DNA from 2 places in the Hydrogenophaga sp. L310 genome. Region 2 is predicted to be linked to the other one. Evidence: predicted binding sites of a transcription regulator. Region 2 holds the regulator's gene; the other holds the start of a gene.
What was found. The regulator NrdR, encoded in region 2, represses ribonucleotide reductase genes. The targets are predictions, from matches to a motif close to CACNANATNTNGTG.
Positions count from the first base shown of each region.

Region 1 (15,798 bases), on a different contig from region 2:
CCCGGATGGACTGGCCGGTACCCGGCGAACTCGTTCGGGGCAAGACCGTTAAACTGTGCAGATGATTTTAGCCGTGCCCTGTGGCGCCTGCTGAGTACCGCGCTGAACCAATGAACCTCCTGCCCGCCCTGTCGACGAACCCGCCCGCCGCCCTGCTGTCCGCGGTGGCGGCGCTGTCGTACGCCGTGCTGGCCTGGGCCCACCCGCGCCTGACGGCAGCGCAGACACGCGGCGTGCTGGCCATCGCCTGGCTGCTGCACCTGCTCGTGCTCGCCTCGGGCCTGCTCGAACACCCTCCCCGCTTTGGCTTCGCACCCGCGCTCTCGGTCACCGCCTGGCTGGTCCTGACGGTGTATCTGGTGGAGACACGGCTGTATCCCCAGATGCGCGCACGCTGGACGCTGGCCGTGCTGGGCACTGTGGCGGTGCTGCTGGCGCTGGTATTCCCCGGCTCGCCCTACCCGGCCCTGCGGTCGAGCTGGTTGCCGCTGCACTGGGCGCTGGGCATCGCCTCCTACGGGCTCATTGCCGTGGCCGTGGTGCACGCCTGGATGATGCAGCGGGCTGAAAGGTCCATGCGCCTGGGCGCCGCGGCCGACACCACCCTGCCACTGCTGACCCTGGAGCGGCTGACCTTCCGCTTCGTGGCGGCCGGTTTTGCGCTGCTGAGCGCCACGCTGCTGGCCGGCTGGTGGTTTTCGGGCTCACTCGACCACGGCTGGGTCTGGGACCACAAGACGGCTTTCTCGGTGCTGGCCTGGCTGACCATGGGCGTCTTGCTGGTCGGTCGCTGGCGGCTGGGCTGGCGGGGCCGCACCGCAGTGCGCACACTCTACGTCGGCGCAGGCTTTCTGCTGCTCGGGTATGTCGGTTCCCGCTTCGTTCTCGAAGTCGTTCTGCAGCGTGCCTGAGACCCCCGTCCATGAAATTTCTGCTCGTACTGGCCGTGGTCCTGGTGGCGTTCTGGGTCTGGCGCAACAACCGCTCGCAGGACGCTGACCGTGCGCAAGCCCCTGCACCCCGAAAGCCCCTCCCGCCAGTGACCATGGTGGCCTGCCTGCAATGTGGCGCACACCTGCCTGAGAACGAGGCCATCAAAGGCCCCCGAGGCGCCTACTGCTGCGCCGAACACCGCGCGTCGCACGAGCGTCAGGGCAGCTGATACGGGCCTGTGCGCCAGGCAAGAACGAACATGGCCCAGGACCTTCACCCCAGTTTCGCGCCCTCCTGGTTCTCCCCCTATGAGGAGCACGGATCGCTGGGGCGCGAACAGCGGCGCCACGCTTTCGAGCGTTTGTGGCGCGCCTTCATGCGGGCCCGTGCCTTCATCGCCGCTGTCTTGCTGGCGCTGCAGGTCTTCGAGCTGCTCAACCACAGCGGTGGCCCGGACTGGCTGGTGCTGATCAGCGCGCTGCACCTCACCGCCGCGCTGGCCATGATGGTCTGGTGGCGTGTCGACAACCCCGGGAAAGCGGTCAGCCTGCAATGGCCACTGACCATTGGCGTTGACCTGCTGGTGTTCGGCCTGCTGCAGTTCTTCCAGCAAGGGGGCCTCAACTACACGCCCCTGTTTGCCTTGCCAGTCCTGCTGGCGGCGGTCATGGGTTCGATGACGCTGGCGCTCGCCACAGCCGCGAGCGTCACACTGTTCCTGCTCGGTGAAGCAGCCGCGAGTGCGCCGCTGCTCAGCGAGGTGTCCACCTCGCGCTTCCTGCAGTCGGGTCTGACGGGCACGGGCTTCTTCATCGTGGCCCTGCTGGCCAACCAGCTCGCTGTGAGACTCGCCCGGGAAGAGGTGCTGGCCCAGAGCAGCCAGGCCGCTGCCCGCACGCAGGCCCAGGTCAACGAACTGGTGATCGAGAGCCTGAGCGAAGGCGTGCTGGTGGTGGACCCGCACGGCGTGGTGCGCAACGCCAATCCGGCGGCCAAGGCCATGCTCATGGGCGAGCACTACCCCCATGCGGCCAAACTGCTGCTGTCGGCACGCCACGGGTGGGAAGGACTGTCCCAGTTGGTGAACGAGAGCTTCGCGCTCGGGCACCCCATGGAGTCCGAGGTGCGCATCGACATCGACGAATTCACCTCGCACCGGTTTTTCGCCCGCACCCGGCTCACGCGCACCCCGGGCCAGACGCAGGCCGCGCTGTGCGTGCTGTTCCTGGAGGACCTGCGCGAAGTCGAGGCCCGCGTGCGCACCGAGAAGCTGGCCGCCATGGGTCGCATGTCGGCGGCCGTGGCGCACGAAATCCGCAACCCGCTGTCGGCCATCACCCAGGCCAACGCGCTGCTCGACGAAGAGGTGAACGAACCCGGGCAGAAGCGGCTCACGCGCATGATCGAGCAGAACGCCCAGCGGCTCGCGCGCATCGTGGACGACATCCTCAACGTGGCGCGCGCCCAACCGCTTCAGGACGGGGCTTACGCGTCGGCTCTGCCACTGGATCCGACCGTGCGCCAGATCACGCACGAATGGAACCGCCAGAACCAGATTCAGGGCATCCTGGGCGTGCACCTGCACGCGCCGCAAGCCCATGTGAGCTTCGATCCCGAGCACCTGCGGCGCCTGCTGATCAACCTGCTGGACAACGCCCTGCGCCATGCCAGCGGTCAGCGCTCTTCCATCCGCGTCATCACGCAGCCCGGCGGCACAGACCGCGTGCGCCTGTCGGTCTGGAGCGATGGCGCACCGCTGGAGGCCAGCGTGTTGCGCCACCTGTTCGAGCCCTTCTTCTCTTCGGAGAGCCGCTCCAGCGGCCTGGGCCTGTACATCTGCCGGGAACTGTGCGAGCGCTACGGGGCGCAGATCGCCTACCAGCGCAGCCGGCTCGACCAGCGCGAAGGCAACGAATTCTTTGTGCTCCTGCCCAGCGCGACAGCGAGCGGGCAGCCCGCACAACAAAGCCCAGCCTACCCCGTGGCTGACTCGGTGCCCGGCATGACCCGCCCCGGCGTCTCCCAGGCGGACCCGCCGTCCCTGTCCACGCGGTGACCCTTCCCCCTGCCGATAGATGACCACACCCACACCCACGTCCATCCTGGTCGTCGACGACGAGCCGGACCTGCGCACCCTCTACGAACTGACGTTGCTGCGCGAAGGTCATGAAGTGGTGTCCGCCCCCGACCTCACCCAGGCCCGGGAGTGGCTGGCGCAACGCCACTTTGACGTGCTGATCACCGACATGCGACTGCCCGACGGTCTGGGCCTGGAGTTGCTGCGTGAACTCAACACCGGTCTGCGCACCGAAAAGAGCATCGTCATCACCGCCTACGGCTCGGCCGAGAACGCGGTCGAAGCGCTCAAATCCGGCGCTTTCGACTACCTCACCAAACCAGTGGACCTCAAGCAGCTGCGTGCCGCGGTGACGGCCGCTCTGCAGAGCCAGCGGTACCCGTCCGCGATGCGGCCGCCCTCGGGCGAACCCATGCCGCGCAGCGCCCCGCCGCCGCCCGCCGGCGTGCAGGCCCTCGAACGCATCGTCGGCGCCTCGGGCTGCATGGTGCAGATCCGCAACCGCATTGAAAAAGTGGCGACCAGCATGGCGCCCGTGCTCATCCTGGGCGAATCGGGCACCGGCAAGGAACTGGTGGCGCGCGCGGTGCACGAATGCAGCCACCGGGCCACCGGCCCCTTCGTCGCGGTCAACTGCGGCGCGATTCCCGAAAACCTGATCGAGGCCGAGTTTTTCGGTGCCCGCAAGGGCGCCTTCACCGGCGCCACCCACGACCGCGAAGGTTACTTCCAGGCGGCCAAGGGCGGCACCCTGTTCCTCGACGAAATCGGCGACCTGCCGCTCCAGATGCAGGCCAAGCTGCTGCGCGTGATCCAGGAGCGGCGCGTGCGCCCACTCGGCGGCGTGCAGGAAGAAGCGGTGGACGTGCGCCTGGTCAGCGCCACCCACCGCGATCTGGCCGCTCTCGTCAAGAGCGGTGAGTTCCGGCAAGACCTGTTTTACCGTCTGAACGTGATCGGTCTGCGCACACCCGCCCTGCGCGAGCGGCGCGAGGACCTGTCCGAGCTGGCCCACGCCTTGTTGAAACGCATCTGCAGCGAGTCGGGCCAGCCGGTACCCGCGTTGTCCAGCACGGCGATGGCGTGGCTGCAGACCTGCGAGTTGCCGGGCAATGTGCGTGAACTGGAAAACCTGCTGCAACGTGCGTTGGCACTCAGCAGCGGTGCGGTGTTGCAGGCAGAAGATTTCGGCGATACGAGCGACATGGCGTTGCGCCCGGAGAGCCCGACAACAGTCGAAGCGTTCGCAGCATCCACCCCAGTTTCGGCACCGACCGCAGGCATTCCGGCCGATCTGCAGACCTACCTGGACGAGCAGGAGCGCCAGGTTCTGCTCAAGGCGCTGAAGGAAACCGATTTCAACCGCACAGCCGCCGCGGCACGTCTGGGTCTGAACCTGCGCCAGATGCGCTACCGCATCCAGCGGCTCGGCATCACCACCCCCGCAGACGGTGACGATGAAACCTGAAGCCGGCGATCTGTCCGTGTCGCCCACCGACTGGAATGGCGGCTGGCTGGGTGCCGCCCGCCGCTGCGCATCGCCCAATTTCGGCCCGCGTCCCGAAGGCGCACGGATCGACCTGATCGTCATCCACTCCATCAGCCTGCCGCCCGGCGTCTACGGGGGCCCGGAAGTGGAACAACTCTTCACCAACCAGCTCGACTGGGACACCCATCCCTACTTCCAGCAGATCCGTGGCATGGAAGTCTCGGCGCATTTTTTCATCCGCCGCGATGGCGAACTCGTGCAGTTTGTCGACGCCGATGCACGCGCCTGGCACGCCGGAACGTCCTGCTGGCGTGGCCGCGGCAACTGCAACGACGACTCCATCGGGATCGAGCTGGAGGGTCAGGAAGGCGAACCCTTCACCAGTGCGCAATACGACTGCCTGACCCGCTTGTGCGCCAGCCTCGGCGGGCGTTACCCGATCGCCCACGTGGCGGGCCACGAGCACATTGCCCCCGGCCGCAAGCAGGACCCAGGCAGCGGTTTCGACTGGACACGGCTACAACAAGATCTGGGTTGGTCCGATGCGTGTTTTCCCCAAGACACGCGTCCGTCTACCCGCATGACCCCCTGAGGTCCCAAGTTTCCCAAACGCTGGCGGTTTGCACAGCGCAACATGGGCGCCGCTTTCAACGACAAAACTCCCGGCAGCCCGCATCCCTGCTGCAGAAAAAATCCGACAGCAAGGCTCATTGAGCCGTCACCAGACGTTCGCTGACGTTGCAGCGGTTCGGGAGACCCCAGGCATTTTTGTCTGACGAAAGGGGTCCATCGCGTCGGTCGCAGTTTTTTCACAAACACTACCGGTAGTGGCTTGAACACCCACCACACACCAGATATAGTGTGCTCTGCGCGTTGCGGTCGCCCGATCAACTGGCTCTTGACCCTCTTGATTTTTCTGCTCAAACCCGATCAAGCCAACGGATTTGTCGCGGAACCGGCCTCCCCACCACGCTGCCATCCGACACCGCGCGCCTTGGCCGCCGCCACAAAACAAACGAAAGAGGAACCATGCTGACTGCCCAATCCCCCACATCCGCCACCGCGTCCGCGATGCCTTCCGCTGGTGCCACCAGCGCTGCCATGCCCGACAGCGCCAGCTCGGTTTTTGCCCAGTACCAGATCATCCGCCGCAACGGCGCGGTCGTGCCTTTTGAGCCAAGCAAGATCGCGGTGGCGCTGATGAAAGCCTTCCTGGCCGTGCACGGCACCCAGGGCGCGGCCTCGGCCAGCGTGCGCGAAACGGTGGACGCCCTGACGCAGAACGTGGTGCGCGCGCTGATGCGCTCGCGCCCCGCCGGCGGCACCTTCCATATTGAGGACGTGCAGGACCAGGTCGAACTCGGCCTGATGCGCAGCGGTCACCACGAAGTGGCGCGCGCCTACGTGCTGTACCGCGAACGCCGCACGCAGGAACGAGCCCATCAGGCAGAAGCGCAGAAGCCCGCCGAAGCCCTGCTGCACGTGATGGACGGCGGCCAGCGCGTGCCGCTGGACCTGAACCGCCTGCAGCACCTGATCGAAGACGCCTGCAAAGGCCTGGGCAAAGACGTCAAGGCCGACCCGATCGTCGCCGAGACCAAGCGCAACCTGTACGACGGCGTGCCGATCGAAGAGGTCTACAAGGCCTCCATCCTGGCCGCGCGCACCCTGATCGAAAAAGACCCCGACTACACCTACGCCACCGCGCGCCTGCTGCTTCACACCATCGTCAAGGAGGTGATCGGTGAAGAAGTGCCCTCCACCGAGATGGGCGCACGCTACGCCGACTACTTCCCGCAGTTCATCAAGAAGGGTGTGCAGAACGAGCTGCTCGATGAGAAGCTGCAGCAGTTCGACCTCGCCCGTCTGGGCGCGGCGCTCAAGCCCGAGCGCGACCTGCAGTTCGACTACCTTGGCCTGCAGACCCTGTACGACCGCTACTTCCTGCACGTGCGCAAGTCCCGCATCGAGCTGCCGCAGGCTTTCTTCATGCGCGTGGCCATGGGCCTGGCGCTCAACGAGATCGACCGCGAAGCGCGCGCCATCGAGTTCTACGAGGTCCTGTCCTCGTTCGATTTCATGTCGTCCACGCCCACGCTGTTCAACAGCGGCACCCGCCGCTCGCAACTCTCCAGCTGCTACCTGACCACCGTGCCCGACGACCTCGACGGCATCTACGAGTCGATCAAGGAAAACGCGCTGCTGTCCAAGTTCGCTGGCGGCCTGGGCAACGACTGGACGCGCGTGCGGGCCATGGGCGCACACATCAAGGGCACCAACGGCGAATCGCAAGGCGTGGTGCCTTTCCTCAAGGTGGTCAACGACACCGCCGTGGCGGTGAACCAGGGCGGCAAGCGCAAAGGCGCGGTCTGCACCTACCTGGAAACCTGGCACCTGGACATCGAAGAATTCCTGGAACTGCGCAAGAACACCGGCGACGACCGCCGCCGCACCCACGACATGAACACGGCGAACTGGATTCCCGACCTGTTCATGAAGCGCGTGATGGAAAAAGGCGAGTGGAGCCTGTTCTCGCCCAACGACGTGCCCGACCTGCACGACCTGTTCGGCGCCGATTTCGAAAAGGCCTACGTCGCCTATGAAGAGAAGGCCGCCCGCGGCGAGATCAAGCCCTACCGCAAGCTGCCCGCCACCGACATGTGGCGCAAGATGCTGTCGATGCTGTTCGAGACCGGCCACCCCTGGATCACCTTCAAGGACGCCTGCAATGTGCGCAGCCCGCAGCAACATGCCGGCGTGGTGCACAGCTCCAACCTCTGCACCGAGATCACACTCAACACCAGCGACACCGAAACTGCGGTCTGCAACCTCGGCTCGATCAACCTGCTCATGCACCTGAAAGATGGTGGGGTTGATCATCAGAAGCTGCAGAAGACGATCAAGACCGCGATGCGCATGCTCGACAACGTGATCGACATCAACTACTACGCCGTCAAGAAAGCACGCGACTCCAACATGCGCCACCGCCCGGTCGGTCTCGGCATCATGGGCTTCCAGGACGCGCTGTACGAACTGCGCATCCCCTATGCCTCCAACGACGCGGTCGAGTTTGCCGACCGCTCGATGGAAGCGGTCTGCTACCACGCCTACTGGGCCTCCACCGAACTCGCCAGGGAGCGCGGCCGATACGCCAGCTACAAGGGTTCGTTGTGGGACCAGGGCATCCTGCCGCCCGACACACTGGACCTGCTGGCACACGAGCGAGGTGGTTATGTGGACGTGGACCGCAGCAGCAGCCTGGACTGGGACGCGCTGCGCCAGAAGATCGCCACCGACGGCATGCGCAACTCCAACTGCGTGGCGATCGCGCCGACCGCGACCATCTCCAACATCATCGGCGTGGACGCGTCCATCGAGCCCTGCTTCGGCAACCTCTCGGTCAAGTCCAACCTGTCGGGCGAGTTCACCGTCATCAACGGCTACCTGGTGAAAGACCTGAAGCGGCTGGGCCTGTGGGACGACGTGATGGTCATGGACCTCAAACACTTCGACGGTTCGCTGCGCTCCATCGACCGCGTGCCGCAAGAAGTGAAAGCGCTGTACGCCACCGCTTTCGAAGTGGAACCGCTGTGGCTGGTGGAAGCCGCGGCGCGGCGCCAGAAGTGGATCGACCAGGCGCAGAGCCTGAACATCTACATGGCCGGCGCCTCGGGCAAGAAGCTCGACGACACCTACAAGCTCGCGTGGCTGCGCGGCCTCAAGACCACCTACTACCTGCGCACAACCTCTGCCACGCAGGCTGAAAAATCAACGGGGCGCACCGGTCAGCTCAACGCGGTCTCGGTGCACGGCAACGATGCTTCGATGGTCGCACCCGTTGCGACTTCGATGTCGGCAGAGCCCGCCACCGACATCAAGTTTTGTGCGATCGACGACCCCGGTTGTGAAGCCTGCCAGTGAGCGCTGCCGGTGATGCGTGTGTGTGCTGTGGTGTTGAAGGTCGCGCATTCGATGCGACACCGCAACACAAAACATTCACCACGCGCATGAGTCCTTTGCATTTCATGCCGACACTTCGATAATCCGTTGAATTGGACACCACTATGTTGACCTGGGACGATCAAGTTACTCCCTCCTCGAAGCCCGCATCGATTCCCCTGCCACCTCACATGCCGGGTGTGCAAGCGTCACTGTCCTCTGCGGCAAATTCGGCCCCCGCTTTCGCTGCACCCAAAGCAGCCACGCCGAGCACACACCGCGTCAACGCAGCCGACAAGCGCATCATCAACGGCAAGACCGACGTCAACCAGCTGGTGCCGTTCAAGTACAAGTGGGCCTGGGAAAAATACCTCGCCACCTGCGCCAACCACTGGATGCCGCAGGAAGTGAACATGAGCCGCGACATCGCGCTCTGGAAAGATCCCAACGGGCTGACCGACGACGAACGCCGCATCGTCAAGCGCAACCTCGGCTTCTTCACCACCGCCGACTCACTCGCTGCCAACAACATCGTGCTCGGCACCTACCGCCACATCACGGCGCCCGAGTGCCGCCAGTTCCTGCTGCGCCAGGCCTTCGAGGAAGCGATCCACACGCACGCCTATCAGTACATCGTGGAGTCGCTGGGCCTGGACGAGTCCGAGATCTTCAACGCCTACAACGAAGTGCAGTCGATCCGCGACAAGGATGAGTTCCTGATCCCCTTCATCGAAGCGATCATGGACCCGGCCTTCGCCACCGGCACACCCGAGAACGACCAGACCCTGCTGAAAAGTCTGATCGTCTTCGCCTGTCTGATGGAAGGCCTGTTCTTCTACGTCGGCTTCACGCAGATCCTGGCGCTGGGCCGCCAGAACAAGATGACCGGCGCCGCCGAGCAGTACCAGTACATCCTGCGCGACGAGTCCATGCATTGCAACTTCGGCATCGATCTGATCAACGCGATCAAGATGGAGAACCCGATGCTGTGGACAGCCGAGTTCAAGGCCGAGATCAAGGCGCTCTTCATGCAGGCGGTCGAACTGGAGTACCGCTACGCCGAAGACACCATGCCGCGCGGCGTGCTCGGCATGAACGCCTCCATGTTCAAAGGCTATCTGCGCTACATCGCCAACCGTCGCGCCACGCAGATTGGCCTGGAGCCCATGTTTCCGAACGAAGAAAATCCGTTCCCCTGGATGAGCGAAATGATCGATCTCAAAAAGGAACGCAATTTCTTTGAAACCCGCGTGATCGAATACCAGTCTGGTGGAGCGCTTTCCTGGGACTGACACCGTCACCACCCGGGGCCGCAACCATCCATCACATGTTTTTTGAACATTCAGAACCCTGCTTCCTGCGCCTTGGCGTTGGGGTCAGGGTTTTGTCACAGGATTCAACGCTTTGGGGTCATCCGTGGATGCATCCGCACGACCCCAGGGCCTTGAATCACTTCTTCGGCACAACGACCGACTGAAGTGCTCTTTGCAACTTGATCAAGGAGAAAACAATGGCAACTGCGAAAAAAGCCCCGGCCAAAAAGGCCGCTCCGGCAACGAAAGCCGCTCCAGCTAAAAAGGCCGCTCCGGCCAAGAAAGCTGCACCGGCCAAAAAAGCCGTCGTGAAAAAGGCAGCCCCAGCGAAGAAGGCCGCTCCGGCCAAGAAAGCTGCACCGGCCAAAAAAGCCGTCGTGAAAAAGGCAGCCCCAGCGAAGAAGGCCGCTCCGGCCAAGAAAGCTGCACCGGCCAAAAAAGCCGTCGTGAAAAAGGCAGCCCCAGCGAAGAAGGCCGCTCCGGCCAAGAAAGCTGCACCGGCCAAAAAAGCCGTCGTGAAAAAGGCAGCCCCAGCAAAAAAAGCTGAGCCGGCCAAGAAGCCGGCAGCCCCTGCGGCACCTGCAGCTCAAACCAAGCTGAACCCTCAGGCTGCCTGGCCGTTCCCGACGTCCAGCAAACCCTGAAGTCGTCCCTGCGATGACTTGTCGAGCCCGGCGCGAAAGCGCCGGGCTTTTTCATCTCTGGTTCGTGGCGATCAGTCCGCCAGCGCGTAGTTCTGTCCGCCACGGCTGGCGATCTTGGCCGCACCGATGCGGTTGCCCAGTTCGACACAGCGTTGCAGCGGCCAGCCTTGTGCCAGACCGTGCAGCAAGGCCGCCCGGAAGGCATCACCACAACCCGTGGGGTCCAGCACCTCGGCCGCTTTCACGCCGGGCACCAGGGTCCTGCCACCCTGCTCCCAGACCTCACACCCGTGCTCACCCAGGGTGACGATCAGCCCCTGTACCCGGGCCGCGATGGCCTCAAAGCTCAGACCGGTGCGGTCGCTGAGCATCTTGCCCTCGTAATCATTCACGGTGACCCAGGTCGCGAGCTCGATGAACTGCGTCAGCTCTTCGCCGTTGAACATGGGCAGACCCTGCCCCGGATCGAACACGAACGGGATACCCGCGGCGTGCAGTTGCTGCGCGTGCTGCAACATGGCATCGCGGCCATCGGGCGAGATGATGGCCAGACGGATGCCAGCGTCGGCTGGCACCGCGTTCGCATGGGCCTCGGACATCGCGCCCGGGTGAAAGGCCGTGATCTGGTTGTTGTCACGGTCGGTCATGATCATGGCCTGGGCGGTGTAGTTGTCCGAGGTCGTGCCGATGCAGCGGATGTCCACCCCCAGCCCCTGCAGGCGATCCAGGTAGTCCTGTGCGTCGTTGCCCACCATGGCCAGTGGCACGGCCGGCGAACCCAGCTGGCGCAGACCGTAGGCGATGTTGCCGGCACAGCCGCCGTATTCGCGGCGCAGGCCCGGCACCAGAAAAGACACGTTGAGGATGTGCAGCTGGCTGGGCAATATCTGCTCGGCGAAGCGGCCCTCGAACGTCATGATGGTGTCGAAAGCGAGCGAGCCGCAGATGAGGATGGACATGGATGGAGTGGAAGGGTTCAGGGATAAAAAACGAGTGCACGGTAACCCGCCATCGCGCTCGCCCCGCCTTCGGCGAGCGAGAGGCGCAGACTCACAGCCTGCGTACCCTGGGCGGGCAAGACCACTGGCGCTCCAGGCAATTCCTCTGCCAGAAAGACGCGACGCGCGATGACGGTGTCGGCTGCATCGGTGAGGCTGAGTTCCAGCGCCGGCATGGCCACGGGCGTGAGGGCGCTGTTCTTGAGCACCAGGTCGAAAGAGTAAAAATTGCCCAGACGACGGACCAGGGTCGAGCTGTCGATCACCACCGCGTCAATGTCTCGTGGCGCCTGCAGCACACACCCCGAGGGTTTGCACAACAGGTTCAGCAGGGGTATCAACGAAGCGTGCCGCGCGGCGAGTTGATCGCGCTCCTGCACAGCCCATTGCGCCGTGAGCAGCGCCGCCAAAGCCACAGCCAGCAACAGCAGCGCAGCGCGCACACCCGGGGAATGCCAGAATGCCTGCCGCCGGGCCTGCAGCACAAAGCCGGGCTCTACCTCCTGCTCCTGCTCCTGCTCCTGCTCCTGCTCCTGCAGATCGTCGTCCAGCGGTACCCGCTCGGGTTTGGGCAATGGCACAGGCGGTGGTGCCTTGACTTCCGCCTCAACGGCCCGTGAAGCTCCGACCGCCGCGGCGGCGAACCGCGCCAGTTCTGCCTGAAAGTCCGCCTCGTCATCCCGGCCCGCCACCGCCGGCGACTCCGGTGTGTTGGCCTGCTCCAGCCGGCCTTCGAAGTCCAGCGGCCCCGGCTCAGCCAGCGCACGCACCGCTTCCAGCGGTGCAAAGGGCGAGTCATACAACGGATCGACAGGGGCCTGCAGTGCTGTCCAGGCCAACGCGTCCTCTGCCTCTTGCTGCGGCGACCATTCCTCGGCTGGCGGCGCGAGCAGCCAGTCGCCGTCCTCGTTTTCGGGCGACACAGGCCACCCTGCTGGTGGCGTTTGACCGGAAAGGCCGTTGGCGCATTCGATGACCGCGTCTGACGAATCCCAGACCACCGAAGCTTCCGGGATGGCCTCGCCGACGACCGTGGTCTGCGGTTCGTGAATCGGGGGCTCATTCACCGCCTCCGATGGCACAGAGGCGGGCCCCCTGTCGAACGGGTGCACGGGGGTTGTTCCGGGTGGTACTTCTGCCGGCGCGGGCTCGGGTGCCGGCGGCCTGGGTTCGGGCGCCTCCCAGGTCTGCAGATACAGCGTGGCGTCGAACACATCGGCGCAGTGGCCACAACGCACCCAGCCGTCGGAGATCTTCAACTGGTCGGGAACGACCTTGAACATCGTTCCGCAGGCCGGGCAACGGGTGGTGAAACTCATGCCAAGATTATTGCAGGCAGGCCATGCCCAACTGGCCTGCCAATCATGACGCAGACGTCAGGCATCACGACGCACAAGGCCTCAGGCCTTGACCGCGGTCATCAGGATCCAGCCATCCTCTTCGTCGCTGACGGACAGAGTCACCCAGGGGGCATAGGCCTCCCTCAGTTCATCGGCCTGCCGCGCCAGAATGCCGGCCAGCACCAGGTGCCCACCGTCGCGCACATGGCTGCAAAGCAGCGGCGCCAGCACCTTCAGCGGCGTGGCCAGGATGTTGGCCAGCACCAGGTCGTATTCGCCCAGTGCCCGGTCGGGCAGACCCGCATTCAGCTGGGCATGATTGGCCGCGGCGTTGAGCCGCGTGGCTTCGACCGCAGCGGGGTCGATGTCGACCGCGTCGATCTCGCGTGCACCGTGCTTGGCCGCACCGATGGCCAGGATGCCCGAGCCACAACCGTAGTCGAGCACCCGCTGCCCCTGCGCACCCTGTCGCGCCGTCCAGCGCAGACACATGCGCGTGGTCGGGTGGGTCCCGGTACCAAACGCCAGGCCCGGATCGAGCCGGATCACCTGTAGCGCCTCGGCGGGCGGCTCGTGCCAGCTCGGCACGATCCAGAACGTGGGCGTGATCTCCACCGGATCGAACTGCGACTGGGTCAGCCGCACCCAGTCCTGCTCGATCACAGCCTGCACACCCAGCACCTCACAGCCTTCAAAGAAGTCCTGAACGACCAGCAACGCAGCCGCTTCCCGCGCCTCGGTTTCGGTCTGGAACAGCGCCACCACCCGCGAGCTGTTCCAGCCCGCCTTGGGCGCGGGCATGCCCGGCTCACCAAACAGCGCCTGCTCGGACGGCGTCAGGGCATCGGCGTCTTCCACCGAGACGCTCAAGGCGTCCAGCGCCACCAACGCGTCGCTGACCATCTCTACCGCGGCTTCAGGGGCCAGCAAGACCAACTCATACAGGGAGGACATGGGGTGAATTTCGAACAGTCAACGAAACCTCAACAAATGAGGAGAGACTTACCGAGCACACCGCGGAACCGGCTTTGCCGGGCCGCAGGTGTTTCCCCCTGAGGGGAAGGCGCCGAAGGCCCTTCGGGGGAGAGGCTTACCTCTCACGCTGGGACAACCACTCTTCAAGGTAGTGGATGTTGGTTCCACCGGTCACAAAACTGGCGTCGACCATCAGCTCGCGGTGCAGCGGAATGTTGGTCTTGATGCCTTCGATCACGGTTTCAGCCAGCGCTGTGCGCATGCGCGCCAAGGCCTGCTCACGCGTGTCGCCGTGCACGATGATCTTGCCGATCATGGAGTCGTAGTTCGGCGGCACGAAGTAGTTGGCGTAGGCGTGCGAATCGACGCGCACCCCCGGACCGCCCGGCATGTGCCAGGTGGTGATGCGGCCGGGCGAGGGCGTGAACTTGTAAGCGTCCTCGGCGTTGATCCGGACCTCGATGGCGTGGCCGCGCAACTGGATCTGGCGCTGCGTGAACGGCAGCTTCTCGCCAGCCGCCACCGCGATCTGGGTGCGCACGATGTCCACACCGGAAATCCACTCGGTCACCGGGTGTTCCACCTGCACGCGGGTGTTCATCTCGATGAAATAGAACTCGCCGTTTTCAAACAGGAACTCGAACGTGCCCGCCCCCCGGTAGCCAATCTTCTTGCAGGCGGCCGCGCAGCGCTCACCAATTTTTTCGATCAGACGGCGGGGGATGCCGGGTGCCGGCGCTTCTTCGATCACCTTCTGGTGGCGCCGCTGCATGGAGCAGTCGCGCTCGCCGAGGTAAACCGCGTTGCGGTGCGTGTCGGCCATCACCTGGATCTCGATGTGGCGCGGATTCTGGAGAAACTTCTCCATGTACACCTCGGGGTTGCCGAAGGCGGCCCCGGCCTCGGCCTTGGTCGTCTGCACCGCGTGCAGCAGTGCCGCTTCGGTGTGCACGACACGCATGCCACGACCGCCACCGCCACCAGCCGCCTTGATGATGACCGGGTAGCCCACCGCCTTCGCGGTGCGCTTTATCACCACCGGATCGTCGGGCAAAGCCCCTTCCGAACCCGGAACGCAGGGCACCCCCGCGCGGATCATGGCCTGTTTGGCCGAGACTTTGTCGCCCATCAGGCGAATCGACTCGGGCGACGGACCGATGAAGGTGAAACCGCTCTGCTCGACCCGTTCAGCGAAATCGGCGTTTTCGGACAGGAAGCCGTAGCCCGGGTGAATCGCTTCGGCATCGGTCACCTCGGCTGCGGAGATGATGGCGGGCATGTTGAGATAGCTCTGCCCCGAAGCCGCCGGGCCGATGCAGACCGACTCATCTGCCAGTCGCACATACTTGGCATCGCGATCGGCTTCGGAATAGACCATCACCGCCTTGATACCCATCTCACGACAAGCGCGCTGGACCCGCAGGGCAATCTCACCCCGGTTGGCGATCAGGATTTTCTTGAACATGGGCCGGCCGCTTATTCGATGACAAACAGGGGCTGGCCGTATTCGACCGCCTGACCGTTGTCCACCAGGATCTGCTTGACGGTGCCACTCTTGTCGGCTTCGATCTCGTTGAGGATCTTCATCGCCTCGACGATGCAGATGGTTTCGCCTTCCTTGATCGTGTCTCCGACTTCAACAAAGGCCTTGGCGCCAGGGCTGGACGAGCGGTAGAAGGTGCCGACCATGGGCGATTTGACGGTGTGCCCGGCAGGTTCGGCCGCCACGACGGCGGGGGCTGCCGCCACCTCGACCGCCGGTGTTGCTGCCGCGGTGGGCGCCGGAACCGCCGGGGCCATGGTGTAGGTCACCGGGGCGTGCATGCCAACCGGCGCGCTCTTGACGATGCGAACCTTGCCTTCGGCCTCCGTGATTTCCAGCTCGGACACGTTCGACTCGGACACCAGGTCAATCAGTGTCTTCAGCTTTCTCAGATCCATGATTACTCCAACGAAAATCTGTCAAATCCGACCAATTGCACTCAAATCCCTTGAACATGCATGCAGCTGGCCAAATGGGGTGTCGCAGTGTACACGAAGCGCTCCATTCCAGATCTCATGGAACGCAGGCGCATGACACCATGAACAAA
Region 1 is NZ_JBVPZA010000003.1:135,566-151,363, reverse strand. It holds gene AC0GNO_RS07375 (cytochrome C assembly family protein) at 111-911, shown strand; gene AC0GNO_RS07370 (PP0621 family protein) at 923-1,162, shown strand; gene AC0GNO_RS07365 (sensor histidine kinase) at 1,193-2,989, shown strand; gene AC0GNO_RS07360 (sigma-54-dependent transcriptional regulator) at 3,009-4,478, shown strand; gene ampD (1,6-anhydro-N-acetylmuramyl-L-alanine amidase AmpD) at 4,468-5,091, shown strand; gene AC0GNO_RS07350 (ribonucleoside-diphosphate reductase subunit alpha) at 5,529-8,420, shown strand; gene AC0GNO_RS07345 (ribonucleotide-diphosphate reductase subunit beta) at 8,564-9,730, shown strand; gene AC0GNO_RS07340 (histone) at 9,931-10,395, shown strand; gene AC0GNO_RS07335 (carbohydrate kinase family protein) at 10,467-11,354, opposite strand; gene AC0GNO_RS07330 (DUF3426 domain-containing protein) at 11,372-12,712, opposite strand; gene prmA (50S ribosomal protein L11 methyltransferase) at 12,794-13,678, opposite strand; gene accC (acetyl-CoA carboxylase biotin carboxylase subunit) at 13,824-15,173, opposite strand; gene accB (acetyl-CoA carboxylase biotin carboxyl carrier protein) at 15,185-15,649, opposite strand.
Region 1: a site for NrdR is predicted at 5,348-5,361, ahead of AC0GNO_RS07350 (ribonucleoside-diphosphate reductase subunit alpha). Genes of this name have one in related genera too.

Region 2 (15,798 bases):
ATTCGCTCTTCTGAGGTCCCATGCATCACCCCGTCAAACCTTCGTCCATGCTGTCCGCTTCCAGTCGCGGCGGCACCTCCACCCTGGTCACATCCCGGCTGCGCCTGCTGGCGCTCTCGGTGGCTGTTTCGGCCGCGCTGGGGGCAACCGTGGTCATGGCCCAGACCGACGATTACGCCGAGGTCAACCGCCTCATGCGGGCCGGGCAACTCAGCGAGGCCTTGAGCAAGGTGGATCAGTACCTCACCAGCAAGCCTCGCGATCCCCAGATGCGCTTCCTCAAAGGCGTGATCCAGACCGAAGGCGGCAAACACAGCGATGCCATTGCCACCTTTTCCAAGCTGACCGAAGAATTTCCCGAACTGCCCGAGCCCTACAACAACCTGGCCGTTCTATACGCCGGACAGAGCCAGTTTGACAAGGCGCGCGCAGCCCTCGAAATGGCCATCCGCACCAACCCCAGCTACGCCACAGCCCATGAGAACCTGGGTGACGTGTACGCCAAGCTGGCCAGCCAGTCGTACAGCAAGGCACTTCAACTGGATTCCGGCAACACCGCCGTGGCCCCCAAGCTCAGCCTGATCCGCACCCTGTTCAGCGCCGACGCCAAGGGCGGTGCCCGCCCGGGTGCGGCGCTGGCTCCGGCGGCGGCGCCCGTTGCCACCGCACCCGTGGCGGTGACCAAGCCCGCAGTCCCGGCTCCGACGCCCGCACCCGCCGCTTCGGGCAACGCCGAAGCCGCCGTGGAAGCCGCCGTGGCTTCCTGGGCCAAGGCCTGGTCCAGCAAGAACATGCAGGCTTACCTGGGTGCCTACGCCGGCAACTTCACGCCCCCCGGCGGCCAGGCCCGCAGTGCGTGGGAAGCGGACCGCAAGGCCCGCATCGTGCCTCGTTCGCGCATCGGCGTGGACATCAGCGATCTGTCGGTATCGGTTGATGGTGATCGCGCATCGGCCAGCTTCAAGCAGGACTACAGCTCCGACACGCTCAATGTCACCAGCCAGAAAAAACTTGATTTCGTCAAGAGCGGCAGCCGCTGGTTGATCGTGCGCGAAACCACGGGTTCCTGATGGCCGGTCGGCGGTACCTCCAGCATGGCCACGCCAGCATTCCAACCGCCAACCTGAGCTCGGGCATTGGCAGCCTGCTGCGTCCGGCCACCGGACTGCTCGTTCTGGCCGCGTTGGCGCTGGCCATCGGTTTGATCAGTTCCTGCGGGGGTCCGATGGGCTTGTCCGGCGGCCTGATGGACCGGATAACCGCTGTGGTCACGACCGCTGATCCAGCCAGGGCATCCTCCGAGCCGTCCATGCTCGACAGCGCACTGAGCAAGGTTCAGGACGCAGCCCAGTTGCTTGGGACGCCCCAAATGGTGTCCGGGCTGCAATCCAGCCCGCTCTCCGGTGAAGCCCTGCAGCAGGTGATGCCGCTGATGGGCCAGGCCGAGGCCCGCCTCATTGAAATCTACCAGTTGATCAGCCAGGGCCTGGCGCGCGAGGCGCTGACCAAGGCCGACACCTTGGTGCGTGACCATCCGAACTTTCACCTGGCGCACCTGGTGCACGGCGACTTGCTGAGCCTGCAAACGCGCCCGGTCCGCCATCTCGGCGATGTGCCTGACACCAAGGCGCTTGCTGCTTTTGAGCAACTCAAGACGTTGCGTGAAGAATCGCGCCGCCGTCTGCGGGCCCTGATGGAGCGACCACCCGCCGGGAGCATCCCCGCACAGTTCCTCGCCCTGTCATCCCAGAGCCGGCATGCGATTGCCATCGATGCATCCCGTTCACGCCTGTACCTGTTCGAGAACCAGACCCCCTCTGCGTCGGGCAGCCTGATCGCTCAGCCGCCCCGGTTGCGCCTGGTGGGTGATTTCTACATTTCCGTTGGCCTGTCCGGCATCGAGAAAACCGTCGAGGGCGACAAGCGCACACCGCTGGGCGTTTACTACATCACCAGCAACCTCAACCCGGACAACCTGCCCGACCTGTACGGCGTGGGTGCACTGCCCATCAACTACCCCAACCCGCTCGACGTGCAACGCGGCAAGACCGGCAGCGGCATCTGGCTGCATGGCACGCCCCGCGAGCAGTTTGTGCGCGCCCCTCAGGCCTCCGATGGCTGCGTGGTCCTGTCCAACCCCGATCTGGAGCGGCTGCTCAAGACCGTGCAGATCCGCACCACGCCGGTCGTGATCGCGCCCGAGCTCCAATGGGTGCGACCCGAGGCACTCGACACCGAGCGTCAGGCCTTTGAGGCAGCCCTGGAAGCCTGGCGCGTCGCCAAGAGCGAGGGCAATCTCGGGCAGCTCAAGGGGTTTTGCTCCAGCCGTTTCCAGAACCAGGGCCGCGATCTGGCCCAATGGTGGCCGCGCGTCGAGAGCGAACTGAGCCCCGCGAAAGGCCCCCGGGAACTGCAGCTCAAGGAGCTCTCCCTGCTTCGCTGGCGCGACGCCCAGGACACCATGGTGGTGACCTTCGGCGAGGTTCCTCTGGGCCAATCCCGCGGCGTCACACGCCGGCAGTACTGGGCGCTGGAACGCGACCAGTGGAAAATATTCTCAGAAGGTACCCTTTGATGCAAAACACCCCTTTCAAGCAGCACCCTTTGCGCCGTCATCTGGCTTCCCTGCTCGTCGCAAGTGCTGCAGCGGTCCTGCTTCCGGTGGCCGCATGGGCCCAAGGCACGCCGGTCGCCGAGACGCCCAAGGTGCGCCTGAACACCTCCATGGGTGACATCGTGCTGGAGCTGTATCCCGACAAGAGTCCGAAAACGGTCGAGAACTTTCTGCAATACGTGCGCGACAAACACTATGACGGCACCGTGTTCCACCGCGTGATCAACAACTTCATGATCCAGGGCGGCGGTTTCAACGCCGACTTCCAGCAAAAAGCAACCCGCCCGTCCATTCCGCTGGAAGCCAGCAATGGGCTGAAAAACGACCGTGGCACGATCGCCATGGCCCGAACACAAAATCCCAACTCCGCCACGGCACAGTTCTTCATCAACGTGGTCGACAACGCCGCCTTGAACGCACCCAACCCCGACGGATACGGCTATGCCGTTTTTGGCAAGGTCACCGCGGGCATGGATGTGGTGGACAAGATCAAGCTCGTTCCAGTCGGCAACCAGGGCATGCACCAGAACGTGCCCAAGACACCCCTCACCATCCTCAAAGCCACCCTGGAGAAATGAACATGGCCAATCCCCAAGTCGAACTGCACATCGCCAACTTCGGCGTCGTCACCCTGGAACTGGACGCCGAAAAAGCGCCCCTGTCCACCGCCAACTTCCTGTCGTACGTGAACAAGGGTCACTACAACAACACGGTGTTTCACCGCGTCATCCCCGGCTTCATGGTGCAGGGTGGCGGCTTTGAGCCGGGCATGAACCAGAAGCCCGCCGATGCCCCCATCAACAACGAAGCCAACAACGGCCTGAAGAACGAGCTCTACACCGTGGCCATGGCGCGCACCAGCGACCCGCACTCGGCCAGCGCCCAGTTCTTCATCAACGTGGCCAACAACGCTTTCCTCAACCACACCGCACCCAGCGCCCAGGGCTGGGGCTACGCCGTGTTCGGCAAGGTGGTTTCCGGGTCTGACATCGTGAAGAAGATCGAGGGCGTTGCCACCGGCCGCAAAGGCTTCCATGACGACGTGCCCAAGGAAGACGTCGTCATCGAAAAAGCCGTCGCCCTTTGATGGCAGGGGCTCCTTGCCCCTCTCCCATGCCAGACACGACCTCCGACCGCTTCGCCACCCTGCGCGCACCCGCGCACTGGCAAGCGGTCGATTTCATTTCCGACCTCCATTTGCAGGCGTCGGAACCGGCCACACTGGCCCTGTGGGAACGCTATCTGCAGCAGGCCCCTGCCCTGCGGGCCGATGCCCTGTTCATCCTGGGCGATCTCTTTGAAGTCTGGATCGGCGACGACGTGCTCGCGCCCCAGACCTCCAACACCCCGTCCTTCTGGCACACCTGCGCCCAGCTGCTGCGGGAGCACAGCCGTCACACCCCGGTGTATTTCATGCACGGCAACCGCGATTTCCTGCTCGGTGCCCAGGCACTGGCCGCCTGCGGGATGGTCGGGCTGAACGATCCGACGGTGCTGGAATTTCACGGCCAACACTGGCTGCTCAGCCATGGCGACGCCCTGTGCCTGGCCGATACCGACTACCAGCGCTTCCGCGCCGTGGTGCGTTCTGCCGACTGGCAGCGCGATTTCCTGGCCAGGCCGCTGAACGAGCGTGAAGCGATTGCACGCGGGCTGCGCGAGCAAAGCGAGGCCCGCAAACGCGGCAGCGCGCACGATCACACCCTCTGGGCCGACGTCGATGCGGATGCGGCCAGACAGTGGCTGCAGGCGACCGGTTCACAGACCCTGATCCACGGCCACACCCACCGCCCGGATCAGCACGATCTGGGACAGGGCCTGCGGCGCGTGGTGCTCAGCGACTGGGATCCGACCGCCCAGCCACCGCGTGCCGATGTGCTGCGCCTCAGCGCGCTGGACGGGTTGCAGCGATTGCCCTTGTGTTGAAGCCGGTGGCCCGTCTGCTGCAACGCTGGCTCCCCAGGCGCTGGCGCAGCCCGCAGCCGCTGCCCGCAGCGCTGTGGCGCGAAACGCTGGCACAACACCCCTTCCTGGCCGAACTCACCGCAACGGAACAAAGCCACCTGCAGCAGCTGTGCAGCCATTTCCTGCTGGAGAAGGAGTTCCACGGCGCCCACGGCCTGAAGATCACCGACACCATGGCGTTGAGCATCGCGGCGCAGGCCTGCCTGCCGCTGCTGCACATCGCCAGTCCGGCGGACCGGGACCACCAGAACCCGATGGATGCGCTGGACTGGTACGACGATTTCGTCGGCATTGTGGTGCAGCCGGGTGCTGCGGTGGCCATGAGGGAAACGGCCGACGCCGCGGGTGTGGTGCACCGCTACCGCGAAGTCCTCGCGGGCGAAGCCATGGACCGTGGCCCCGTGATGCTGAGCTGGGAGGAAGTCGCGCAAGCCGGCCAGACCGCGACCAGCGGAAACAACGTGGTGATCCACGAGTTCGTGCACAAGATGGACATGCGCGGCATGCAAGCCGGTGAAACCCCGGATGGGGCACCCGTGCTGCCCCAGGGTTTGTGGGGCGCGACCCGTCCGGCCCAGGCGAGGAAGCACTGGCGCGACACCATGTCCATCGCCTTCACCCAGTTTCGCGAAACGCTGAGTCTGGCCGAACGCTTCGGTGGCGAGCGCCCCTGGCTGGACAGCTATGCCGCCAAGGACCCGGCCGAGTTTTTCGCGGTGACCTGCGAGGCCTACTTTGTCAACCGCGAGCGCTTCGCTCTCGAGTTCCCGACCCTGCTTTCGCTGTATGACGGGTTTTTTCGGGCTGACCAGGCATAGTGGTCGGTAGCCCGCCAATGGCAGGCAGGCCACCGACGTCCGCTCAGCGCTTGAGCAGGACCTTGAGCGTGTTCTGCAAACGGCGCGCAGCGCCTGCGTCGTAAACACCAGCCAGCACACGCGACACATCCTGAGCCCAGGTATCGACCGGCGCAGCTTCGTGGCGGCGCGTGAGCAACTGCAGTTGCAGCATGCGGCGGGTATCCAGCAGTTCGGCCGGCGTAGGCACTTCGGCCGCCATTTCCAGCCGCAACAAGGCGTCGGCAGGCACCGCGGCGGGCGCACCCCCGTTCAGGCTTTGCGACCACGCGCTGCGGGTTGCCGCGTTGACCCGCGAACCCAGCGCCTGCGCGGTCGGCAGCTGCGACGCATCGCGCTGCTCCCAGGCGGTCAGCAACTGGGTCAACACCTCACCATGCGCTTGGGCCGCAAGCTTGCGCAACGCCGCTTCGGCGTGTTCGATCGCCTGGCGCTGGGCGCGGAAAGCGGCGTCCCCCAGGCGCGGGCCCCGCGGCTCGCGATCAAAGCGGTCACCCCCTCGCCCATCCCGCGCATCACCGCGAGCACCAAAACCACCCCGTGCATCGCGGCTGTCACGGCCCGGGGGGCCACGGCGGTCGTCACGTCCGGCGGGCTCGGTCTTTTTCATGCCCGGGCGGTCATCACCACGCACCGCCACGATCTTCTTCGGCGGGGCGGCTGGTTTGGCGGGCACGGCGGCTTCCACCGCGGGAGCTTCGCCTTCGCCTTCGGCATCGGCCGGCGCAGATCCCTCCGCAGCCGGAGCCAGGGCTTGATCCTCTGCCATCGCCTCCGTGGACCCGACCCCGGCCTGCGACGCAACGGCCTTCACCGTGCCGCTGGCCGGTTCGTCTGCGGCCGCGGCCTGGCCGCGCAAGGCGGCCTCCAGCGCCGCCATGGCGGCGCGGATCTGCTGGACATCGCCGCTCGCACTGGCCGCATCCACCGCCTGCGAAGCTTCAAGCACCCGCTGGTCGTGGGCGTTGAGTGCCGTGGACGCCTTCTCGCGTTCGCTGCTCTTGCGGGCAAAAGCCTCGTCAATGGGCTGGCGGAAGGCCTCCCACAGCTTCTGTTCCTGCTTGCGCTCCAGCGGCACCGCGTGCGCCTCGGCCTGCCAGCGCTGCTGCAGCGCCTTGACCGCGTCGATGCGCAACTGGGGCGCGGCGCCCATGGCCTTGGCTTCGTCGATCAGGGCCCGGCGGCGCTCGACGCTTTGTGCCTGCGCAGCTTCGAGACCGGCGTGCGCGGCGTGCATGGCGGTTTTCCAGAGCGGCTGCATTTCGGCAAACGCCTTTTCGCTCAGGTGGCCCGCTTCCCGCCAGCGCTCGGAGAACGCGTGCAGTTCACGCACCTGGGCCTTCCAGTCGGTGCTCTCCGCGTGCGCAGCCGTCCAGGCCTTGAGTTCTTCAATGATCGCCATGCGCTGGGTCTTGTGGGCCTCCGCCTGCTGGCGGACCTGGGTCAGCCAGGCCTCGACGCCTTTGTGGGCCTCGGTGCAGGCTTCGTCAAAACGCTTCCACAACGCGTGGTTGGGCTGGCCGCCCTGGTCGGTTGCTTTCCATTGATCGCGCAGGCTGCGCAGGGTCTCCTGCATCTTGCGCCCGCCGAGCCGCTGGCCTTCGGGCGGCTGCAACAGGGCCTCGGCCTTTTTCACCAGCTCTTCGCGCAGCTGATCGGCGCGCCAGCGCTGCCAGTCTTCCAGATCACCGGCCTGGGTCAGCGCCGCGTGGGCGCGGGCCTCCAGCTCGGGACCGATGAGGCGGGCGTGCGACTTCAGCACCGCACGCACATCGGCCGCGGCCTTCGGCGTGGCTTTGCCATGCCCCTCGGCCAGCTCGCGCTCCAGCACACCCAGGGCACGGTCCAGCTCGGCCAGCACCTTGGCCCGGCGTTCCTGGGCGGCCTGGGCATCGTGAGCGGCTTTTTCACCTGGCACGGCGGCGTCGACACCGCGCGCGGCGCGCAACTCGTCCGCCCACACCGGCACAGCAGGCAGCGGCGCCTGCGGGTTCGCATCGGCCGCAACAGCCTGGGCCAGGGCCGCTTCGAAAGCCTCCCACACCAGTTGCAGCTGACTGCGGGAAGCCTGGAGCATCGGGGGAAACTTGGGCTCGACGCTGGGCCACTGGGCGTCGTCGGCCAGGGTGCTGGCCTGCTGCTGCCATTGAGCCACGTCGGTGCGCAGCGCTTCGGCGCTCTGCAGGGCTTCGCGCCACGGCTTGGTCGACATCACTTCGATGCGCTGGGCCATCAGCACCGCCGACTCGCGCTCCACCTGAACGCGGTGCTGCACATCCTCGATCGCCTTGACGCGTTCGGCCAGGGCCTGCTTCAGCCCCGCCAGGGGTTCGCGCGACAACGGCGCTCCGGCACGCGCGGCGTCGCGCTGCCAGGCCATGGCATCGGCCAGGTTCAGACGGGACTGCCCGATGAGGGCCTCGGCCTTGACGGCCCACTCGGCGGCAATCTGTTCCTGGGCCTTCAAACGTTTCTGTTCGTCCAGCTTTTCCTTCAGCGGCTTGGCCGCACCCCGGTCGCGCTGCGACAGCTCCTTGAACACCTCGGTCATCTGCTCCAGCCCCGGTTCGCTGGCCAGCCATTCGCGGATGCGGGACGCGCGTTCGCCCGTGGTGGGCGCAGAAAACGCGCCACCGGTCAGGGCATCCAGGGGATGAGCGGCGCTGGCAGCGGCTGGCTTGGAGCTGGCGGGCGTGTTCACGGCAGATTCCGGGGCATTGGACTGGGGGGGACTTCTTCGCAGGGAAAACAGCGACATACAGGGATCGTTCTATATAGGAGCCGGCGCGTCGAAGCGCCTGGCGAAGCCCGTATTGTCGCTGCTGTTGCTTCCGATGCCGATCACGCACGTCCAAAAACAAGAAACCCCGGTGAGCAGAACCCACCGGGGTTGACGGCGGGCAACTTGCACTTGCCGTCAGTTTTGGCGGAGGGAGTTGGATGTCTCTCCAGCCTGGAAGCAACAGATTGCTCCCGTTTGGAACCGGTTGGCGGATGCTCCGCGTCGCCGGTTTGATGCCCATCAACGACGGGCAACTGCAGATTAACCGGGTTCCGGATCGGGTTCAAGGTGTTGACCGGAACAAGGTCATGGAAATTTTCAATCGCGATGCGAGCGTGATGCAAGCCACCCGGTTAGCAGCCGTAACAACCACCCGCCCCCACCCGAATCGACCAGCGGCGCCCTGATCGCTGACCGGCGAGCAGCGCCGGGCCGGGCTGGTATCCGTGCTAGCACGAGACACCAAGGGTGGCCAAAACCACCATTCAATATACTTTTAAGTAGTTAGAGTTTAAATCTTAAACATTGACTTGATATTAAACCTCCCCTAACATTCGCCGGTTTTGCCCATTCAGGGTAAACCCGAGCCGCTGACCCAGCAGGGTCCATCGACCGCATGGCTCACAAAGCCCGCCTCGATGAGGTGCCCAGCCAGCCGCACCGACCCATCCGGTCACCGCGGCACCGACAGGAGAGACCACATGAACGATATCCACCGCCCACACAAGAGCACCTCAGGTGCCACGGCATCCCTCAAAACCACCCTGAGCGACGCGTACCAGGGTTTTGTCGCCATCACCCACAATGGCCTGGCCCTGATGGGCATGGCCCTCGCGCTGGGCCTGATCACCCTCGCAGCACGCAGCGACCTGCGCCAGGACGCCGAGCAACACCTGCTCGGCTGGTTGCAGCAACGCCAGGAGGCCAACGAGCCTGTGATCGCGTTTGAACCCGAACCCGACGCCGTGCAACGGGTGACCGCCGTGTTGCCCCACCACCTGCCCAAACAGCAGGCCAACGTGGCCTTCTGGCTGAGCCGCAAGTACCGGGTCGCGCCCGAACCACTGGGCGTGCTGGTGGCCGAAGCCTTTGAGGTCGGCGAAAAGGCGCGCATGGACCCGACCCTGATCCTCGCGGTCATGGCCGTGGAATCGCGCTTCAATCCTTTTGCCCAGAGCCCTGTCGGCGCGCAGGGCCTGATGCAGGTGCTCACGCGCGTGCACACCGAAAAATACGAAGACTTTGGCGGTCAGCTGGCCGCCTTCGACCCCGTGTCCAACCTGCGGGTGGGTGCGCGGGTGCTGCAGGACTGCATCAAACGGGCGGGTTCCATCGAAGGCGGCTTGCGCCTGTACGTCGGTGCGGTCACCACCGATGGCAGCGGCTACATCAACAAAGTGATGGCCGAACACCTGCGCATCCAGAGCGTGGCGCTGGGCAAGCCCATGCCCACCCGCTTCCCGGTCTACAGAAGAGCCACGCCGGTCGTCGCACCCGCGGAGACCGAGGCCTTGCCAGCGTCCGACGCGCCCGAACTGGAGGCCGCCGACGCTGCGCCCCCCGCTGCGGAAATCATGGAACCCCTGCTGCTGGTCCGTTCGTGACCGGCTCGGGCCCCGGGAATATCTTCCACCCGGGCGCCGGGCAGCCCTGCTCGGCTAAACTAGGCCCCGTACGCAACTGGCGATAGGCACCCAAGGCGCAGGGCTCCCTGCCCGACCTTCGGTGCTGACGTGGCCCCCCTGCCCCCATCCGGGACCGCAGGGACAACCACTGGGAAGCGTGCCGCCTGGCTGCCAAGACAGGTGATCAGCCGTTCGCCTGGGCAGCCCCTGCCGTCGTCACCCCGCTGACGCGCGCCGGGATCCACGTTACCCAAGACTGCCAACCATGTACGACCGCAACATCCTCATCGAGCAAACCGACCCCGAGCTGTTTGCCGCCATCCAGGCCGAAAACGCGCGCCAGGAACACCACATCGAGCTGATCGCCAGCGAAAACTACGCCTCGCCCGCCGTCATGGCCGCCCAGGGCACCCAGCTCACCAACAAATACGCCGAAGGCTACCCCGGCCGTCGTTACTACGGCGGCTGCGAATACGTCGACATCGCCGAGCAACTGGCGATCGACCGCGTCAAGCAGATCTTTGGCGCCGACGCGGCCAACGTGCAGCCCCACTGCGGTGCCTCCGCCAACGAAGCCGTGTTCCTGGCTTTCCTGAAACCCGGCGACACCATCATGGGCATGAGCCTGGCCGAAGGCGGCCACCTCACCCACGGCATGCCGCTGAACATGAGCGGCAAGTGGTTCAACGTGGTCAGCTACGGCCTGGACGCCAACGAGGCGATCGACTACGAAGCCATGGAGCGCAAGGCGCGGGAAACCAAACCCAAACTCATCATCGCCGGCGCATCGGCCTACAGCCTGCGCATCGATTTCGAGCGCTTCGCCAAAGTGGCCAAGGAAGTCGGCGCCATCTTCATGGTCGACATGGCGCACTACGCCGGCCTGATCGCTGCGGGCGTGTACCCCAACCCGGTGCCGTTTGCCGACGTCGTGACCTCCACCACCCACAAGAGCCTGCGCGGCCCGCGCGGCGGCATCATCCTGATGAAGGCCGAACACGAAAAGGCCATCAACAGCGCCATCTTCCCCGGCCTGCAGGGTGGCCCGCTGATGCACGTGATCGCCGCCAAGGCCGTGGCCTTCAAGGAAGCGCTGCAGCCCGACTTCAAGCTGTACCAGCAACAGGTGATCACCAACGCCCGCATCGTCGCCGAAACCCTGGTTTCGCGTGGCCTGCGCATCGTCAGCGGCCGCACCGAGAGCCACGTCATGCTGGTCGACCTGCGCGCCAAGGGCATCACCGGCAAGGAAGCCGAGGCCGTGCTGGGCAGCGCCCACATGACGATCAACAAGAATGCCATTCCCAACGACCCGGAAAAGCCCATGGTCACCAGCGGCGTGCGCATCGGCACCCCCGCCATGACCACCCGCGGCTTCAAGGACGAAGAAGCCCGCCTGACCGCCAACCTCATTGCCGACGTGCTCGACAACCCGCGCGACCCGGCCAACATCGAGGCCGTGCGCGCCAAGGTCAACGCCCTGACGGCCCGCTTCCCGGTCTACCGTTGAGCAGCCACCGCAGCAAGGTGCCATTGAAACCATGAAATGCCCTTTCTGCGCTCATCTGGAAACCCAGGTCGTCGAGACCCGGATCTCCGAAGACGCCGACTTCATCCGCCGCCGCCGCCAGTGCGGCCATTGCCAGAAGCGCTTCACCACCTATGAAAGGCCGGAAGTCAGCTTCCCGGCCGTGGTGAAGAAAGATGGCCGGCGGGTCGACTACGTGCCGGCCAAGCTGCGGGCCTCGTTCGCGCTGGCGCTGCGCAAACGCCCGGTCAGCACCGAGCAGGTCGACGCGGCCATCGAGCGCATCGAAGAAAAGTTGCTGAACCTGGGCGCCCGCGAAGTCCCGGCCACCCGGCTCGGCGAAATGGTCATGCGCGAACTCAAGAAGCTCGACAAGGTGGCGTACATCCGCTTCGCCAGCGTGTACCGCAGCTTTGAGGACATTGACGAGTTCCGGGCGCTGGTGGACGAAGTGAGGAAGTGAGCGCCCGTTACTGTGGCGAATCCTCGAAAATGCTGGTTGCCGCTGGCAAAAAGCGACCACCGGATTGTGCTTTCATGGGCAGGATGTCAACACCGCCCTGACCGTCCGCGGTCGGCCCGCACTGTTGATGATGATCCGTGAAGCCTGGGCAGCCACGTCTGTTTTTCGGCAAACGGTGATACTTCCCGCCTGAAAAGCGCCATTCACCAGATGGCTGGACCCTGCGCCAGAATAGGAAACGAACCTGGAAACCGGCGCATTTCCAGAAATCAACCAACTGCCTGGCATGGCCGACTCCGTCAACAACAGATGTTCACCCGGATCGAGTTGCACATTGTTGTTGGGATCGGAAAAAACGATCCACCCTTGTGACCAAGGTCCATCGGAGGTACAAGACTGTCCATCGCGTGATTTGCAGAGGGCCACCCGGGAATTCCGCTTGATGGCCTCGCTTCTGGTCAAAAGAAGCGCCGCCAAGAACCTGTTCGAATAAGCCGAAAGGCGAGTGCCATGCCCGAAACCGGACAAATCCGGAAGGGCCATGGCCAGCAAAATACCGATTATGACCATGACAAACAGGGATTCAACCAGCGTGAATCCGTGATTTTTTCTTCTATTCATACCCTTCCCTTCTGCGCATTTTTTAGGACCCGACTTCTTTCAAACACAGGTCGTTGCACCCGCAAGCATACGGCCTGAATTCGCAAGCTGCTGCAAAAATGGCGAATGCCAGATACCGCATTCGATTATGTAAACCATGAAACCGGAATGCACCCTGAATACCTGCGGTTCATCCCTCCGGATGGGCATGAACCGACCAGGTGCGGGAGACCCAGGCGCCGGGATATCACCGCCCGAGCGGTCCCTTGCCGCCTCCGGCAAAGGCACTTTGCACCGCAAAATACCGTCGAACCGGACTTCCCGGCCGCTCATCAGCCAGGGCGCTCCCATTCGATGTCAACCGCTACGATGCAGTGGAAACATCCAAACACCATGAACGTCCTACGCACCAGCCTGCAGCGCGGCTTTACCCTGATTGAACTGATGATCACCGTCGCGATCATCGGCATCCTGGCTTCCATTGCCTTGCCCAGCTACCAGGATTACGTGCGCAAGGGCCGGCGTGCTGATGCACAGGCTTTCATGTACGAAGTGGCCTCGCGCCAACAACACTTTCTGGTGGACCGGCGCATGTATGCGAGCACATTGGTCGCATTGGGCCTGGCGGCCCCCAGCAGCGTCAGCCTGTATTACGACATCACCCTGCCCATCGTGGTCAACAATGTTCAACCCATGGGTTTCACCCTGCAGGCGGCACCCAAAGGCGGTCAGGCCAACGACACCTGCGGCACCTTGACCCTGAATGCGCAAGGCGCCAAAGGCGCCGCCAAAGGGGGTTGCTGGTGAAATCACGGGCAGCCTTGGGCCGCGCGGCCGGCTCTCCAAAGCAAAGCGGTTTCACGCTCATTGAAGCGCTGATGGTGATTGCCATTCTCGGCATCTTCACGGCGCTCGCGGCCCCCAGCTTCAGCAACACCATCGCCACCATGCGGATCAAGTCCATTTCATTTGACCTGGTGAATGATCTGAACATCGCGCGATCGGAAGCCATCAAGCGAAATGCGGTGGTGGTAATGGCATCCGAGGGCGATGACTGGAATCAGGGGTGGCGCATCACATCCGGTGGCACCACCTTGAAGACCCGCGAGGCCCTCACGGGGTCCATTGCCATCGCATCCGATGAGACCGAGATCAGCTTCCTACGCAATGGCAGGCCCGATGTGGTTGCCGATGGCGATGACGCGACCGACTTCAGCATCACTTCCAGCCTGACCGGTGTGACCGGCCGTTGCGTCAAGCTGCAGCCAACCGGATCGGCCCGCTCTGTCAAAGAGGCTTGCCCATGATGACCTCGCGCCAAAGCCCCTCGGTCCAGCCCGCCACGCAACGCGGCTTCCTGCTGATCGAAATCCTGGTGTCGCTGGTCATCATCGCCTTCGGCTTGCTGGCCCTGGCCGGCTTCGTCACCAAGGCCACCACCCTCGCGGTCGACACGGTCCAGCGCACACGGGCCTCCACCCTGCTCAGCGACATGGCGGGACGCCTCATCACCAACAAACAACTGGCCGTGGCCGGCAACTACGTGGCCGCGACACAGCCCGCCACCGGCTACGGAACGCCCAGCGCCACCAGTACGGTGTGTGCTGGCGTCGGGGTGGCGGCGGTGGATCTTTGCAGCTGGCACAACCTGCTGCTGGGCACCAACGACGCCCAGGCCGGAGGCAATGCCGCTGCGCTGGGCTACCGGGGCTGCCTGAGCCGGGATCCGGTGGCGCCCATCTTCACCATCACGGTGGCCTGGGGCGGCACCACCCCCGGCGAACCCGACACGGTTCCAAACAGCGACTGCGGTGAAGGCCAGTTCGGCGACGACGCCTACCGGCGCGTCCTGCGCACGACGGTGCGCATTCCTTCCCTGGCCGAATGATGCGCACCATGAAACCCAACCATTTCCCCCGCGCCGGGCGCGCAGCAGGCATGCGTGGCTTCACCCTGGTCGAGCTGATGATCGGCATGACCATAGGCCTCATCGTGCTGCTCGGGCTGACGGTTTTTTTCTCCTACAACTCGCGCAATCAGCACGATCTGGAGCGCAGCATCGGGCGCCTGGAAAACGCGCGGTTTGCGCTGGACACCCTGACCGAAGACCTGTTGCACGCGGGTTATTACGCCCAACACGTGCCCGGCAACGCCACCACCTACCAAGCCATCGTTCCCTGTCCTGAGCCTTTGATCCCCCCAAACCCTGATAACCCCTGGAACCTGGGCTGGAACGCGGCCGCGACCAGAATGCCGCCGGCCGTGCAAGGGTTTATGGCCGACGAAGACGATGGCACGCAGGACTGCCTGACGGGCCTGCGCGACAAAGTCGACAAAACCGAGCTCATCACCGTGACCCACGCCGAGACCGGGGACCCCGACCCCGATCTGCGGGACGAGACGAAGACAACCGACCTGTACATCCAGACGAAGGGGTCTGACGCGAACACCCAGGCCACGAGTTGCGCCCCCGACCCCCAGGTCATCGTCGCCACAGGCCCTGCAAGCAACTTTGTGCTGAAGAACGCGGCCTGCAACGCGTTCAATAACGTTCACCGCCTGTCGCAGCGCACCTATTTTTTATCGAAGTGCAACGACTGCACCAACAACGACGGCATCCCGTCCCTCAAGCGGGTTGAGCGTATCGGCGGCAGTTTTGTCGTCAACACGGTGGCCGAAGGGGTTGAACAACTCCAGTTTGAATACGGCGTGGACACCGATGGTGACGGGCAGGTGGATGAAGTGCTGCCTTTTGCCGGCATCACAGCGGTGGATCCCTACGAGTGGCGCAATGTCATGGCCGTGCGGGTGCACATGCTGACCCGCTCCAGCCTGCCCGATCCAGGCCACAAGGAAGAACGCAGCTTCCAGATGGGTGCACTCATCCTCACGCCGGCCGATCTGCCGTCCGGCTTCAAGCGCACCCTGCTCACCACCACCGTGCCGCTGACCAACGTGACGGGCCGGAGAGAATGATGAAACCACGCCTTCAACAACGGTCCGGCAAACAGCAAGGCTCGGTGCTGCTGGTCACCATGGTCTTCCTGCTGCTGTTCGCCGTCGTCGCGACCGCGGTGTTCCGTGGCTCCCAGACCAGCGTGCAGGCGGTGGGCAACATGCAGTGGCGCACCGAGGCCATCAACGCCAGCAACGAGGTGGTGGCCAACATCCTCAGCGACTACGACGGCTTCATCCAGCCCGCACTGACCCACGGCATGGCGGGCCCGGGAGCCCCGAATGCGGCCTTTTCGTCCGATGTCAACGGCGATGGCAAAGCCGATATCGCGGTGAAGGTGGACAAAGTCGAATGCCACTATGTGGCCCCGGTCAAGTGGGAAGATCTCGACGAGGAGAAGAAGGAAGA
Region 2 is NZ_JBVPZA010000006.1:188,027-203,824, reverse strand. It holds gene AC0GNO_RS12690 (tetratricopeptide repeat protein) at 48-1,070, shown strand; gene AC0GNO_RS12685 (L,D-transpeptidase family protein) at 1,070-2,575, shown strand; gene AC0GNO_RS12680 (peptidylprolyl isomerase) at 2,575-3,192, shown strand; gene AC0GNO_RS12675 (peptidylprolyl isomerase) at 3,195-3,701, shown strand; gene AC0GNO_RS12670 (UDP-2,3-diacylglucosamine diphosphatase) at 3,728-4,540, shown strand; gene AC0GNO_RS12665 (M90 family metallopeptidase) at 4,546-5,397, shown strand; gene AC0GNO_RS12660 (DUF349 domain-containing protein) at 5,441-8,194, opposite strand; gene AC0GNO_RS12655 (lytic transglycosylase domain-containing protein) at 8,920-9,822, shown strand; gene glyA (serine hydroxymethyltransferase) at 10,109-11,353, shown strand; gene nrdR (transcriptional regulator NrdR) at 11,385-11,834, shown strand; gene AC0GNO_RS12640 (GspH/FimT family pseudopilin) at 11,907-12,455, opposite strand; gene AC0GNO_RS12635 (type IV pilin protein) at 12,828-13,241, shown strand; gene AC0GNO_RS12630 (GspH/FimT family pseudopilin) at 13,238-13,741, shown strand; gene pilV (type IV pilus modification protein PilV) at 13,741-14,322, shown strand; gene AC0GNO_RS12620 (PilW family protein) at 14,331-15,410, shown strand; gene AC0GNO_RS12615 (hypothetical protein) at 15,410-15,798, shown strand, end outside.